2 regions of the Delftia sp. ZNC0008 genome follow, and region 2 is predicted to be linked to the other one. Evidence: predicted binding sites of a transcription regulator. Region 2 holds the regulator's gene; the other holds the start of a gene.
What was found. Region 2 encodes FNR, which switches genes on or off when oxygen is low (the NO sensors DNR and NnrR bind a similar motif). Its sites were predicted from a motif close to TTGATNNNNATCAA; they were not measured.

Region 1: L995_RS27350 (hemerythrin domain-containing protein) is a predicted target of FNR. The motif match lies at 1,778-1,791, and genes of this name have one in related genera.

What each region holds. Positions count from the first base shown of each region.
Region 1 covers NZ_JTKZ01000850.1:1,065-7,494, reverse strand. The annotation lists gene L995_RS27365 (ABC-type transport auxiliary lipoprotein family protein) at 1-129, shown strand, start outside; gene L995_RS27360 (CsbD family protein) at 653-871, shown strand; gene L995_RS27355 (hypothetical protein) at 1,017-1,604, shown strand; gene L995_RS27350 (hemerythrin domain-containing protein) at 1,852-2,352, shown strand; gene L995_RS27345 (MarC family protein) at 2,406-3,053, opposite strand; gene L995_RS27340 (SDR family oxidoreductase) at 3,067-3,819, opposite strand; gene L995_RS27335 (dienelactone hydrolase family protein) at 3,938-4,630, shown strand; gene L995_RS27330 (hypothetical protein) at 4,631-4,945, opposite strand; gene L995_RS27325 (molybdopterin-dependent oxidoreductase) at 5,242-5,886, opposite strand; partial or broken gene L995_RS27320 (Ig-like domain-containing protein) at 5,883-6,430, opposite strand, start outside.
Region 2 covers NZ_JTKZ01000280.1:2,712-9,141, reverse strand. The annotation lists gene ccoG (cytochrome c oxidase accessory protein CcoG) at 1-507, shown strand, start outside; gene L995_RS09320 (FixH family protein) at 565-879, shown strand; gene L995_RS09315 (hypothetical protein) at 1,062-1,349, shown strand; gene fnr (fumarate/nitrate reduction transcriptional regulator Fnr) at 1,431-2,150, opposite strand; gene hemN (oxygen-independent coproporphyrinogen III oxidase) at 2,312-3,694, shown strand; gene L995_RS09300 (sulfite exporter TauE/SafE family protein) at 3,700-4,425, shown strand; gene L995_RS09295 (HD-GYP domain-containing protein) at 4,599-5,843, shown strand; gene L995_RS09290 (bifunctional diguanylate cyclase/phosphodiesterase) at 5,840-6,430, shown strand, end outside.

The DNA.
Region 1 (6,430 bases), on a different contig from region 2:
CAGAAGGTGTTCGAGGTGCGCAGTCCTGCAGCTTCGGGCGATGCGGCGGGCGGCGCCCAGGCCCTGGCCAAGGCCACGGATGCGGCCATTGCGCAGATCGATGCGTGGCTGGGGCAGCAGGGGCACTGAGCTGCTGCTGGATTTCCAGCCCATCCATTCTCTTGAGAACGGCTGGTGGGTGCATTGCATCCGCTGGCCGTTTTTTGTTTTCGGCAACTGGCTCTGCAAGCAAGTGGACTTTTTCTGCCCCTGCCGGATGGTTGCTTTTCGAGGCCGGGTCTCGGCCCGGCAGCCGACTGCCCTTTTCTTGATTCGCCAAGAAAGGTCAGATCACGAAGCAAGCCTGTCCTTCGGCAGGCTTGCAACCCCGCAACCGCCACGGCGCAGGTGCGGACATACGGGGAAAAGGCTGGGTACTCAGGGCAGGGGCGGGCCGCGCCTGACCCAGCGCTTCCCGCGCGTCCGTCAGGGGCTGTAGTCCCGATCCCACCGTCTCGGCTGCCCCTGGGACGACCGTCAACACTAGGTCCAGACTACGGCGCGCGGCGCGCAGGTTTTTTACAGTGGAACCGTCGCTGATGCAGATCGCGGCTTTGAAAAAACAAGGCCTGATTGCACGGCACGACTTCAACATCACTGAAAGGAACAAGCCATGAATGAAGACCGCATCAAGGGCAACTGGAAGCAATTCACCGGCAAGATCCGTGAGCAATGGGGCAAGCTCACCGATGACGATCTGGACGTGATCGCCGGCAAGCGCGAGCAATTCCTGGGCAAGCTGCAGGAGCGCCAGGGCCTGGCCCGCGACGCTGCCGAAAAGCAGCTGACCGACTGGCAAAAGCGCAACCCCGACTTCCGCTTCGAAGACTGACGAGGGTGGACTGCGGATGGGCTGGTCGCCCTGGCCGGCGCCCCCATCCGCTCCTCGACAGCCGGCATGCCCCCAGGGCATGCACCCAAGGCCCGCCGCCGCAGGCACCAAGGGCCAGTTCAGTACAAATACAAGGAGTTCCATCATGCAAACACCGCAACGCTTTCGCCACATGCTGTCCGCCGTCGCCCTGGGCCTGATGGCCTCCGGCGCCATGGCCATGACCAATGCCGAGCACACGGCCGCCAAGAACCAGATCGAGGCCGACTACAAGGCTGCCAAGGAACAGTGCAAGCCGCTCAAGGACAACGCCAAGGACGTCTGCGAGAAGCAGGCCAAGGGCCAGGAAAACGTCGCCAAGGCCGAACTGGAATCGCGCCGCAATCCTTCGCCCAAGAACAGTGAAAAGGCACTCAAGGCCAAGGCTGATGCGGACTACGACATCGCCAAGGAAAAGTGCGATGACCTCAAGGGCGACGCCAAGGACGTCTGCGTGAAGGATGCCAAGGCTGCCCATGTGCGTGCCGTCGAAGCCGCCAAGGTGAACAAGGCCCAGGCCGAACCTGCCGCCAACTCTGCCGCCAAGGCCGCCAACGTGGCCGAGACCCGCAAGGACGCTGCCGAGGAAACCCGCGAAGCCGACTACAAGGCTGCCAAGGCCCGTTGCGACACCATGAGCGGTGACGCCAAGGATGCCTGCGTGGCGGATGCCAAGCGTAAATATGGACAGTAAGCTCCCCCTGAGCGGCTGACGCCGCTTCCCCCTCTCTACTCGCTTCGCGGGGGAGGGGGACGGCACCTTCGCCGCGAGGCGGCTCTTGCCCGGTGCCCCTGGCCTTTTGGCCGCGCCAGTTTTATCCGCCTTGACCAAGCCCCGCTCGCGGGGCTTTGCTGTTTTCGGGTTGGCTGATGTGGGTCAAACGGGTTGGGCGGTGCTGTTCCTAAGCTGCAGGCTTTCACGATGAAGGCAGGAGAAGCATATGGCCGTGCTGGAATGGAGCGGAGCGCTGGCATTGGAGTTGCCGGCCATGGACGAGGTGCACCAGGAGTTCGTGCTGCTGCTGGCCGAGGTGGAGGCGGCCGATGATGCGCAGCTGTGCGCGCGCTGGGATGAGTTGATCGCGCATACGCAGGTGCATTTCGACCAGGAAGACCGCTGGATGCAGTCCACGCGGTTCACCAGCACCAACTGCCACAGCCTGCAGCACAAGGTGGTGCTGCAGGTGATGCGCGAGGGGGCGGCCAAGGCGGCAGCGGGGGATCTGGCCGTGATCCGCAGCATGGCGGGCGAGCTGGCGGCCTGGTTCGTGCACCATGCGCAGACCATGGATGCGGCGCTGGCCCTGCATCTGCGCAGTGCGGGCTTCGATCCCGCCACGGGTTCCCTGGCGCACCCTGAGGCCTTGCCCGAGCAGCCCATCACGGGCTGCGGCGGTGCCTGCGACGGCAGCGCCGACCGCGCGCGGGCCGTGCCGGCCTGAGCCGGCCTGAACCGATCTGAACCGGCAGTAAGGCCACCAGTCAGCCAGCCCGCTCAGGGCACGATCGCGGGCGATGCCAGGATGGGGAAGATCTTCACCAGCCCGCCCGCCATCACCTCCACGGCCAGGGCCGCCAGGATCAGGCCCATGAGCCGCGTCATCACGTTGATGCCGGTCTTGCCCAGCACGCGCGCAATCGGGTCGGCCAGCGAAAAGCAGACCATCACCACCAGCGCCACTACCACGCCATAGCCCACCAGCGCCAGGTGCTGCCAGATGGTGCGTGCCTGGTCGGCGTAGATCACCACGGTGGACATGGAGGCCGGCCCCGTCAGCAGCGGAATCGTCAGCGGCACCACGGCAATGCTGTTGCCCATGGCGGCCTTTTCCGCGCCTGCCGCCAGCGTGGGCGCGTTGGGCCGTTCCTCGGCCGGGCGGGCGTTGAGCATGTTCATCGCGCTGATCAGCAGCAGCAGGCCACCGCCCACCTGGAAGCTCTGCAGCGAGATATTGAAGAAGTCCAGCACCTGCAGCCCGATGATGGCGCAGGCCGCGATCACGCAGAACGAGGCCAGCGCCGCCGTGCGAATGGTCTGCTGGCGCTGCTGGGCGCTGAATCCCTCGGTGTAGTGGATGAAGAAGGGGACGATGGCCAGCGGGTTGATGATGGCCACCAAAGTGATCAGCGGTTTGAGGTCCATGGTTGCCTTGGAGCTAGAGGTTGCCGCCCGAGATATCGACCAGGCTGCCCGTGGTGTAGTGCGAGCCGTCGGACATCAGCCAGAGGATGGCGTCGGCCCCCTCCTCGGCCCTGCCGCCGCGCTGCATGGGCACGTTGGGCGCCAGGCGCTCGACGCGGTCGGGCTGTCCGCCGCTGGCGTGGATGTCGGTCTCTATCAAGCCGGGCCGCACGGCGTTCACGCGTATGCCCTGGGCGGCGACTTCCTTGGACAGGCCCAGCGTCATCACGTCCAACGCGCCCTTGGCGGCCGCATAGTCCACGTACTGGCCCGGTGCGCCCAGCCGCGAAGCGATGCTGGAGACGTTCACGATGGCGCCACCCCGTCCGCCGTGGCGGGTGCTCATGCGCCGCACGGCCTCGCGCGCGCAGATGAAGCTGCCGATGGTATTGACGCGGAACATGCGCTCCAGCCGCTGCACGCTCATCTCGGCCACGGTCTGCGCGCGGTCCACCACACCGGCGTTGTTGACCAGGGCATCCAGCCGGCCGAACTGCGCATCCACCGCACCGAACAGGGCCAGCACCTCGGCTTCGTCGCCCACATCGGCCTGCACGGCCAGCGCGCGGGTGCCGGCCAGTTGCACGTCGGCCACCACGGCCTCGGCCGCATCGCGCTGGTGCTGGTAGCTGATCACCACGTCCCAGCCCCGGTGAGCTGCCATGCGTGCCGTTGCGGCGCCTATGCCGCGGCTGCCGCCGGTGATGAGCACGACTTTTCGTTCCATCGAATGTCTCCTGTGAAAGAATTGCCGCACGGGCCGGCCCGCCGCCATTACAGCATTGCGGGGCGCGTCCGCCCACCGGGAAATCACAACAGGTTCTCAGACAGAAAGGAACGCGGACATGGGCAGTTTTGTGCAGTTGACTTCATTGGATGGCACGTCTTCGCCGGCCTGGGTGGCCCGCCCCGACGTGCCCGCGCGCGGTGCCATCGTCGTGCTGCAGGAGATCTTCGGCGTCAACGCCCATATCCGCGCCGTGACCGACCGGCTTGCGGCGCGGGGCTATGTGGCCGTGGCGCCGTCACTGTTCACGCGTGTGGAGCCGGGTGTGGACCTGGGCTACGGCGACGCCGACCGTGCCAAGGGCATGGCGCTGAAATCCGCCGCCGAGGCGCTGCCCCAGCCCGGCGTGCTGCCCGAGATCGAGGCCGCCATCGCCCATGCCGCCACGCTGGTGCCCGGCGGCAAGGTGGGCATCGTGGGCTTTTGCTGGGGCGGCCTGTGGGCCTGGCGCGCGGCCTGCAACCTGCCCAGCCTGTCGGCTGCGGCCTGCTACTACGGCGGCGGCATGACCACGCCGCTGGAGATGGGCCGCGAGCCGCTGTGCCCCGTCATCGCCCACTTCGGCCGGCGCGATGCGCACATTCCCGTGGACGCCGTGCAGGCCTTCGCCCAGGCGCAAAAGCATGTGCAGGTGCACCTGTACGACGCCGACCACGGCTTCAACTGCGACCAGCGCAGCGCCTACGACGAGGCCAGCGCCCTGCAGGCGCGCGACCGCACGCTGGCCTTCTTCGACCAGCACCTTGCCTGATCAACCCCCGGGGTCCGGATCACAGGCCGGCCCCGGCGTCGCCTTGCGCGCCTGCACGGTCTGCAGCGTGCCCCGCAGCGCGCGCTGCTGCGCGGTCAGGAAGCTCATCAGCCCGCCCAGGTCGTTCAGTTGTTGGTCTGGGCCGGCCATGCAGCACAGGTCGATCACCAGGCCCATCTGGTGCATGCAGTCCTTGATGCGATAGACCTCGTATTCGGAAATGGGGTAGTACAGGCTGGTTTCTTCCCCGGGCGGGCCTAGGGTGGAAGAGGGAGGGGTGGCAACTGTTTCGCCGGATGGAGTGATGTCAGCCATGGCAGCTCCTACGTGACATAAAGAGCCTGCCGCCACTCCGCCAAGAGAGGTGGCAGGACTGTGCAGGTTGGCGGACCGGACGTAGGACCGGCACCCCCTTGCGGAGGTCCCGCACAGCCCCGCCAAAACGGAACCGTGCCCGGCGCAGCACCGGGAAGATGAAAAAAGCCGCTGCCTCGTGAAAAAGGCGTGCGGCTGCTGCGCCTACGTTGTTTCGGGCCGCCAAGCCCGTATCCCCCGAGGGGATCGCGAAATGGTACTCCAAATGCGCGTTCTGCCGCGCTCTGAAGCCAGGTTCAACCTTGGGGTTGCTGCGCGTGCAGCCCCATGTGGTACAGCCCCCAGGGCGCCTGCGCAAAGCGTTCCTTCAGGGGCTTGCCTGCCAGATCGGCAATGCGGTCGGCGTCGTACATGGCCCATTGCGGGCCCAGGCCGCCCAGGCCCAGGCGCCGGCCGTCCATGTGCGTGGCCAGCAGCATGCGCCATTGCAGGGCCTGCGCCAGCGGCAGCTGGGCGCGGTAGCCGTCGATGGCCTGCAGGGTGATCCACTGGCCCTTGGCCGCTGCGGCGGCGCTGTCCACGCCGGCCGCCTGCAGCACGGTGGCCAGCAGCGGGCCGCGCAGCCGGTGGGGCTGGCCGTCGTATTCGATATGGGGCGTGATCTCCACCGTGGGCAGGCGCTCCAGCGCACCGGCCCCAGTGGTCCAGGCCGAGTCGAAGGCCAGGCCATGGTTTTTCAGCAGCAGATCGGCCACCGGGTCCAGCGGCCCCCGGTTGCCGCGCACGCCGGGGCCGCTGATGGTGAGCACGGCGGCTTCGGTGCTTTTCCCGGGGGCGGCTGGGGCGGCCAGGGCGCTTTCGCACAGGGCCAGGCCGGTGGCTGCGCTGGCGGCCAGCAGGCTGCGGCGTGAAAGCGGGCTCCGGCTTGCGGATGCGGTCATGGGGAACTCCTGGGGGTGCGTGGCGATGTGCCATCGCCGATTTTCCGTGAAGTGCCCATCCTGCGCGACAACGCCGCGCCCGCTGCGGTCAGCAGGCCCAGCAGCGCAAGCCCCCCGGCGCCCAGCGCTGGAATGGGCGCCGCAGATGGTGCGGGGGCCGCCGTGACGGTCACGGTGTTGCTGTCCGAGCCGGAGGTATTGCCATCACCGGGCACATAGCGCGCCTGCACCGTGGCCGTGCCCGGTGGCAGCCGGGGCACGCTGCAGCTGGCCTGCCCGCCGGTCACCGGAACGCTGGCGCACAGCACCTGCGTTCCGTTCAAGAAATCCACCGTGCCGCTGGCGCCGGCAGGCAGCGTGACCTGGGCGCTGAAAGTCACGCTCTGGCCATGGCCTGGCGCAGCGGGGGAGGCCGACAGGTGGGCGCTGGTGGCTGCCGGGCCGATCACCACGGTCACGGCTGCGGGTTCGGTGGTGGCGCCGTTGGCATCGGTGGCGGTCAGCGTGAAGCTGTAGCTGCCTGCCGCCTGCGTGGCTGGAGCCG
Region 2 (6,430 bases):
GACAAGATGGAGTATCCGCGCGGCCTCATCCGGCTGACCACGCAGAACGCCATGGCCGGCCTGTGGCGGCGGGCCCAGGTGCTGCGCCGCATCTTCCGTCCGCGCGTACTGGTCTACTCGGCCGTGCTGATCGGCCTGAGCATGGCCATGATCGTGAGCCTGGCGCTGCGCCAATCGGTCAAGGTCGACGTGATACGCGACCGGGCGTCGCTGTCGCGCATCGTCGCGGGCGGCAAGCTGGAAAATGTCTACCGCCTGCAGATCATGAATGCCACCGAGCAGGCCCAGCGCTACCGCATCAGCGCCCATGGCCTCGACGGGCTGGAGCTGGCGTCCGAGCAGGAGGTCGAGGTCGGCCCGGCCGAGACGCGCGGCATTGCGGCGCGGCTGCAGATTCCCTACGGTTCCGCCGAGCCGGGCTCGCACACCGTATTCTTCGATATCGATGCCGTGCATTCAGGCGCGGGACGCGCGTCCGAAAAGGCCGTCTTCCTGGTGCCCCGGTGATATGTCTGGCCGGCGCCGCCCAGGCTGCGCCGGCTGTTTGAAAGAAAGAGGTTATCCATGTCTTCCAGTCCCGCAGTCTCCGCGCCCGCCACGGCCCCTTCGCATCCGGACGCCGGCAAGCCCTGGTGGAAGTTCGCCCATGTCTGGCTCGTGGTGGCCGGCCCGGCCGCCGTCGTGGTGGCTGGCGTGGTCACGGCCGTCATTGCGATCAATGGCGCCGATCCCGTGATCGATCCTGACTATTACCGCAATGGCATCACCATCAACGAGCGTGCCGATGGCGTGCGCGAAGTGCCCAAGAGCCTGGCGCCCGCGGTCACCGGCCGCAACCACGCGGCCACGCCCGCGCAGGACCATCCCACGGACCGCTGAACGCAGGAAAATGCCGTGCACAAGGCCGCAGTCGCGGCCTTTTTTGTATGGTGGATGGCATCTCCAGCATGCGCGAGGGCCAAGGGTTTCCTACAGGCAGTGCAGGGTGCGCAGGGCTTGGCACGGTGCGCGGGCGGCGCGCACAATGAAAGCCACCCCTCGACAGCTCAAGGAGATCGCTGATGTTGGCCCAACGCTGGATGTGGATTGCCTGGCCGGCCTTTCTGGCCGCCGCCGTGATGGAGATGCTGGTATTCGCCTTCGTGGACCCGCTGGAGCTGCACTGGCTCGGCGACCTGGGCTGGTCGCGGCAGGGAATCTACACGCTGGCCTTCTTCGCCTTCTGGGGTGTGACCATGCTGTCCAGCCTCATGACCACCATGCTGGGACGCTCCACGCACGATCTCAACGACGGCGTGGTCTCCGAGCCGGACCCAAATCTGGCCATGCAGGGCCTGGGGCGCGATTGAACCTGCGTGCACTGCAATGGCAATGAACAAGGCCCGCGATCGCGGGCCCTGTTCATTGCCGGGGGGCGGGGTCTTGCGGCCTCACTGGCACTGCTGGCTGTTGACGATGCGCTTGAGCGCGTCCGTGTCCAGGATGCGCAGATGGCGCTGGCGCACCTCGATGATGTTTTCTTCGGCAAACTTCGAGAAGGTGCGGCTCACCGTCTCCAGCTTCAGGCCCAGGTAGCTGCCGATTTCCTCGCGCGTCATGCGCAGCACCAGTTCCGACTTGGAAAAGCCCCGGGCGTGCAGGCGCTGCACCAGGTTGAGCACGAAGGCGGCCAGGCGCTCCTCGGCACGCATGCTGCCCAGCAGCAGCATCACGCCATGCTCGCGCACGATCTCGCGGCTCATGACCTTGTGCACATGGTTTTGCAGGGCCGTGACCTCGCGCGACAGGTCCTCCAGCTTGTCGAAGGGCATGACGCAGACCTCGGCGTCTTCCAGCGCGACCGCATCGCAGGTGTGGTGGTCGTTGACGATGCCATCCAGGCCGATGATCTCGCCGGCCATCTGAAAGCCCGTGACCTGGTCGCGCCCGTCCTCGGTGGCCACGCAGGTCTTGAAGAAGCCCGTGCGGATGGCGTACAGCGAGGTGAAGGACTCACCGTTGCGAAACAGCAGGCCGCCGCGCTTGACCTTGCGGCGCGTGGCCACGATGTCGTCGATGCGCTGCATCTGCTCGGCATCCAGGCCCATGGGCATGCACAGCTCGCGCAGGTTGCAATTGGAACAGGATGCTTTGATGGTCTGAAGGTTCATGGAGTAAACATCAGCGGCGCAGCAGTGCGCCGGCGGTGACCTCGTGGATGGCGATGAGTTGGATCAAATTGTCGCAGCACTGCCGCGAACAACTCTTGATATGAGTCAAGGACGCGGCCAATGGGCTGCGGCACAGTGGACGACATTAGAGGAAAAAACCCATGACCGCTGTCACCCCAGAGCTGCTGCGTCGCTTCGACGTACCGGGGCCCCGATACACCTCGTTCCCCACGGCCGATCGTTTCGTGGAGGCTTTCGGTGCTGAAGACTATATCCTGGCACTTGAGCACCGCAAATCGAGTACCGCAGCGCGGGCCATGCCTTTGTCGCTGTATGTGCATGTGCCGTTCTGCGAGTCGCTGTGCTACTACTGCGCCTGCAACAAGATCGTGACGCGCCACCACGATCGCGCTGCCGTCTACCTGGACTACCTGGCGCGCGAGATGGCCTTGCACACGGCCCATTGCGGCAAGGGCCAGGCCGTCAGCCAGCTGCACCTGGGCGGCGGCACGCCCACCTTCTTCTCGGACGATGAGCTGCGCACGCTGATGGCCCTGCTGCGCGAGCATTTCAAGCTGGAGCCGGGCGGCGAATACTCCATCGAGGTCGATCCGCGCACCGTCAGCGTCGAACGCCTGGCCGTGCTCAAGGAACTGGGCTTCAACCGCCTGAGCTTCGGCGTGCAGGACTTCGACGAACAGGTGCAGATCGCCGTGCACCGCGTGCAGCCGGCCGAGCAGGTGTTCGCGCTGGTGGCGGCCGCACGGCAGCTGGGCTTTGCCTCCATCAACGTGGACCTGATCTACGGCCTGCCCAAGCAGACGCCCGAGTCCTTCGAGCGCACGCTGGCCCAGGTCAATGCGCTGCGGCCCGACCGCATCGCGCTCTATGCCTATGCCCACCTGCCCGAGCGCTTCAAGCCGCAGCGGCGCATCGCGGCCGAGGACCTGCCCCAGGGCGCCGACAAGCTGGCCATGCTCTCGCGCTCCATCGCGGCCTTCATGGACGGCGGCTATGTCTACGTGGGCATGGACCACTTCGCCTTGCCCGAGGACGCGCTGGCCGTGGCCAAGCGCCAGGGCCGGCTGCATCGCAACTTCCAGGGCTACAGCACCCAGCCCGACTGCGACCTGATTGCGCTGGGCGTGTCGGCCATCGGCAAGGTGGGGGCCAGCTACAGCCAGAACGCCAAGACGCTGGAGGAGTACTACGACGCCATCGACGCCGGCCACCTGCCCGTGGTGCGCGGCCTGGCACTGTCGCGCGATGATCTGGTGCGGCGCGCCGTCATCATGGCCATCATGTGCCAGGGCGCCGTGCTGTTCGAGCCCATGGAGCAGGCCTGGCTGCTGGGCTTTCGCGAGTATTTCGCCCCCGAGCTGGCGGCGCTTCAGGACCTGCAGGCCAAGGGGCTGGTGCAGATCAGCGACGAGGGATTCCAGGTCACGCCCATGGGCTGGTACTTCGTGCGTGGCGTGGCCATGCTGTTTGACCGATATCTGCAGGCCGACAAGAACCGGGCGCGGTTTTCGAGGATCATCTAGGCCCCATGCTGTTGTCGCTGCTCTGGACCGCTTTGATCATGGGGCTCGTCGGCGGGCCCCATTGCCTTGCCATGTGCGCCGCGCCCTGCGGCGTGGTCACGGGCGGGGCGGGGCAGGGCACGGTACAGGGTGGTGGGCAGGTGGTCGCCGTCCATGGACTGCAAAGCCGGCTGTGGCTGCGCACGGCGCTGTTCCATGGCGGGCGGCTGGCCGGCTATGCCAGCCTGGGCGCTGCCTCGGCGCTGGCCATGGAAAGCCTGTCCTGGCTCACCAGCCAGACCACGGCGCTGCAGCCGTTCTGGACGCTGACCCATGTCGCCGTGATGGCCTGGGGCCTGGCCATGATGGTGCAGGCCCGCCAGCCCGCCTGGCTGGAGTCTGCGGGCCGCGCCGCCTGGCGGCGCGTGCAGCCCTGGGTGTCCGCCCCTGGCGGCACGCTGGCGGCGGGCTATGCCTGGGCGCTCATGCCCTGCGGACTGCTGTATTCGGCCGTGCTGGTCGCCGCGCTCAGCGGTGGCCCCTTGCAGGGCGCATCGGCCATGGCGGCCTTTGGCGTGGGCAGCGGGCTGTGGCTGGTGGCCGGCCCCTGGCTGTGGCGGCTGGGCCGCCAGCGCCTGAACGGCCTGCGTGCCGAATGGGGCACGCGGCTGGCCGGCCTGATGCTGGTGGGCGTGGCCGTGTGGGCGCTGTGGATGGACCTGATCTACAAGCCCAGTCTCTGGTGCCGATGAACAACAGCGGGGGACAGACTTGGTCCTGAGGGTCGCGGATTGCCTGCAAGGCCCTCAGAACTGGAGATAATGCCCGAATCATCGGCTTACATTTGCCGATTCCTTCAGCCTCGGGGCCGTTGCCGCGCGTGAACCATTCCGTCCTCATCGATATCCGAGACCTCCGTCCGGGCATGTTTGTCCAGCTCGATGTTGGATGGCTGAACCATCCTTTTCCGGTCAGCAGCTTCAAGATCACCTCCAGCGCACAGATCCAGACCCTGAAATCCCTGGGCCTGGAGGCGGTGCGCTGCGTTCCGCACAAAAGCGACGCCTGGCCGGCCGAGGTGCGCACTCCGCCGCCGCAGCCGCTGCCCGCTGTGGCTGCCGCCGCAGCCGAACCCGCCGAGGAACCTGCACCCGCAGCGCCGCTGCTGCTGTCCGTGCCCAACTGGCGCGGCCGGCTGGAGGACTGCAATGCGCGCTTTCAGAAGGTGGAGCGTGGCTATGTGGCCATCGAAACCACCCTTGCCAGCGCGCCCGAGCAGGCGCGCATGCCCACCGAAGCCCTGGTCGACGGCTGCCTGGCCGAACTGGCCGGCCCGCAGGACGTGGCGATTCACCTCCTGTCCGATGGCGTGGGCAGCAACCAGAGCGTGCATGCCGTCAACGTGACCGTGCTCGGCCTGCTGCTGGGCCGGGCCCTGGGCCTGGAGGCTGCGCTGCTGCGCGACCTGGGCCTGGCGGCGCTGCTGCACGATGCCGGCAAGCCGGTGGCCGGCGCCGAAGGCATGCACGGCCTGGCCCTGGAGTCTTCCGTGCCCGACGCGCTGCGCGACCGCTACGAGCGCCATGTGGGTGAATCGGTCGCCATCGCCATGCGCATGGGCCTGTCGGCCCAGGTCACCACCGCCATCGCACAGCACCATGAGTGGGCCGACGGCACGGGATTCCCGCTGAGCCTGGTGGCCGAGGACATGGAGCTCACGGGCCAGATCCTGGCCCTGGTCAACACCTATGACCGCCTGTGCAATCCCGGCGATGCGCAGACGCCGCACACGCCGCACGAGGCGCTGTCCATGCTGTTCAGCCGGCTGCGCGACAAGTTCGCCGCGCCCGTGCTCAATGGCTTCATCCGCATGATGGGCGTGTTCCCGCCGGGCTCGGTGGTGGAGCTGACCGATGGGCGCCATGCCATGGTCATGTCCGTCAATGCATCGCGGCCGCTCAAGCCTTCGGTGATGGTCCATGACGCCAGCGTGCCGGCCGCCCAGGCGCCCGTGCTGGCGCTGGAGCTGTTTCCCGCGCTGGGCATACGCCGGGGCGTGGCTCCTGCGCAGTTGCCGCGCGACGCGCTGGACTATCTGTCGCCGCGCCGGCGTGTCTGCTATTACTTTGAACGGGCGGTGGAATTGGATCCGCCGAAGGTGGCGTCTTGAACAAGCAAGCGCTCAACCGCGCCTGGCCCCGCCTGCTCGATGCCCTGCAGGAGGCGCTGTGGCTGATCGATGCCCGCAGCCTGAAGGTGCTGCGCGCCAACGCCGCCAGCGAATTCGTCACCGGCTATGAGACCGATGCCGCCGTGGGATTGCCCGTGCAGGTGCTGGCCGCCACGCCGCAGCAGCAGGCGTTCTGGAGCGACCCCTTCAACTGGCAGGCCGGCGCCCAGTTCATTTCCGAGGTGCGCCGTGCCGACGGCCAGCTGGCGCCCGTGGAGATGCGCGTGCGCGCGCTCGACGGCGAGGTGCTCCTGGTCAGCATGCTGGACCGGCGCGAGCAGGCGCTGCACGAGGCCGAATTCGAAAGCCTGCTGGGCGAGTTGCGCGCCACGCTGGAGTCGGCGGCCGACGCCATCCTGGTGTGCGATCCCGATGGCCGCATCCGCGCCTTCAACCACCGATTCGCCACGCTCTGGGGCATTCCCGAGGCGTTGCTGGTGCGCCGCAACGACGCGGCCATCCTCGATCACCTGGCCGGCCAGGTGCGCGATGCCGAGTCCTACGCGCAGCAGTTGAAGCTGCTGTCG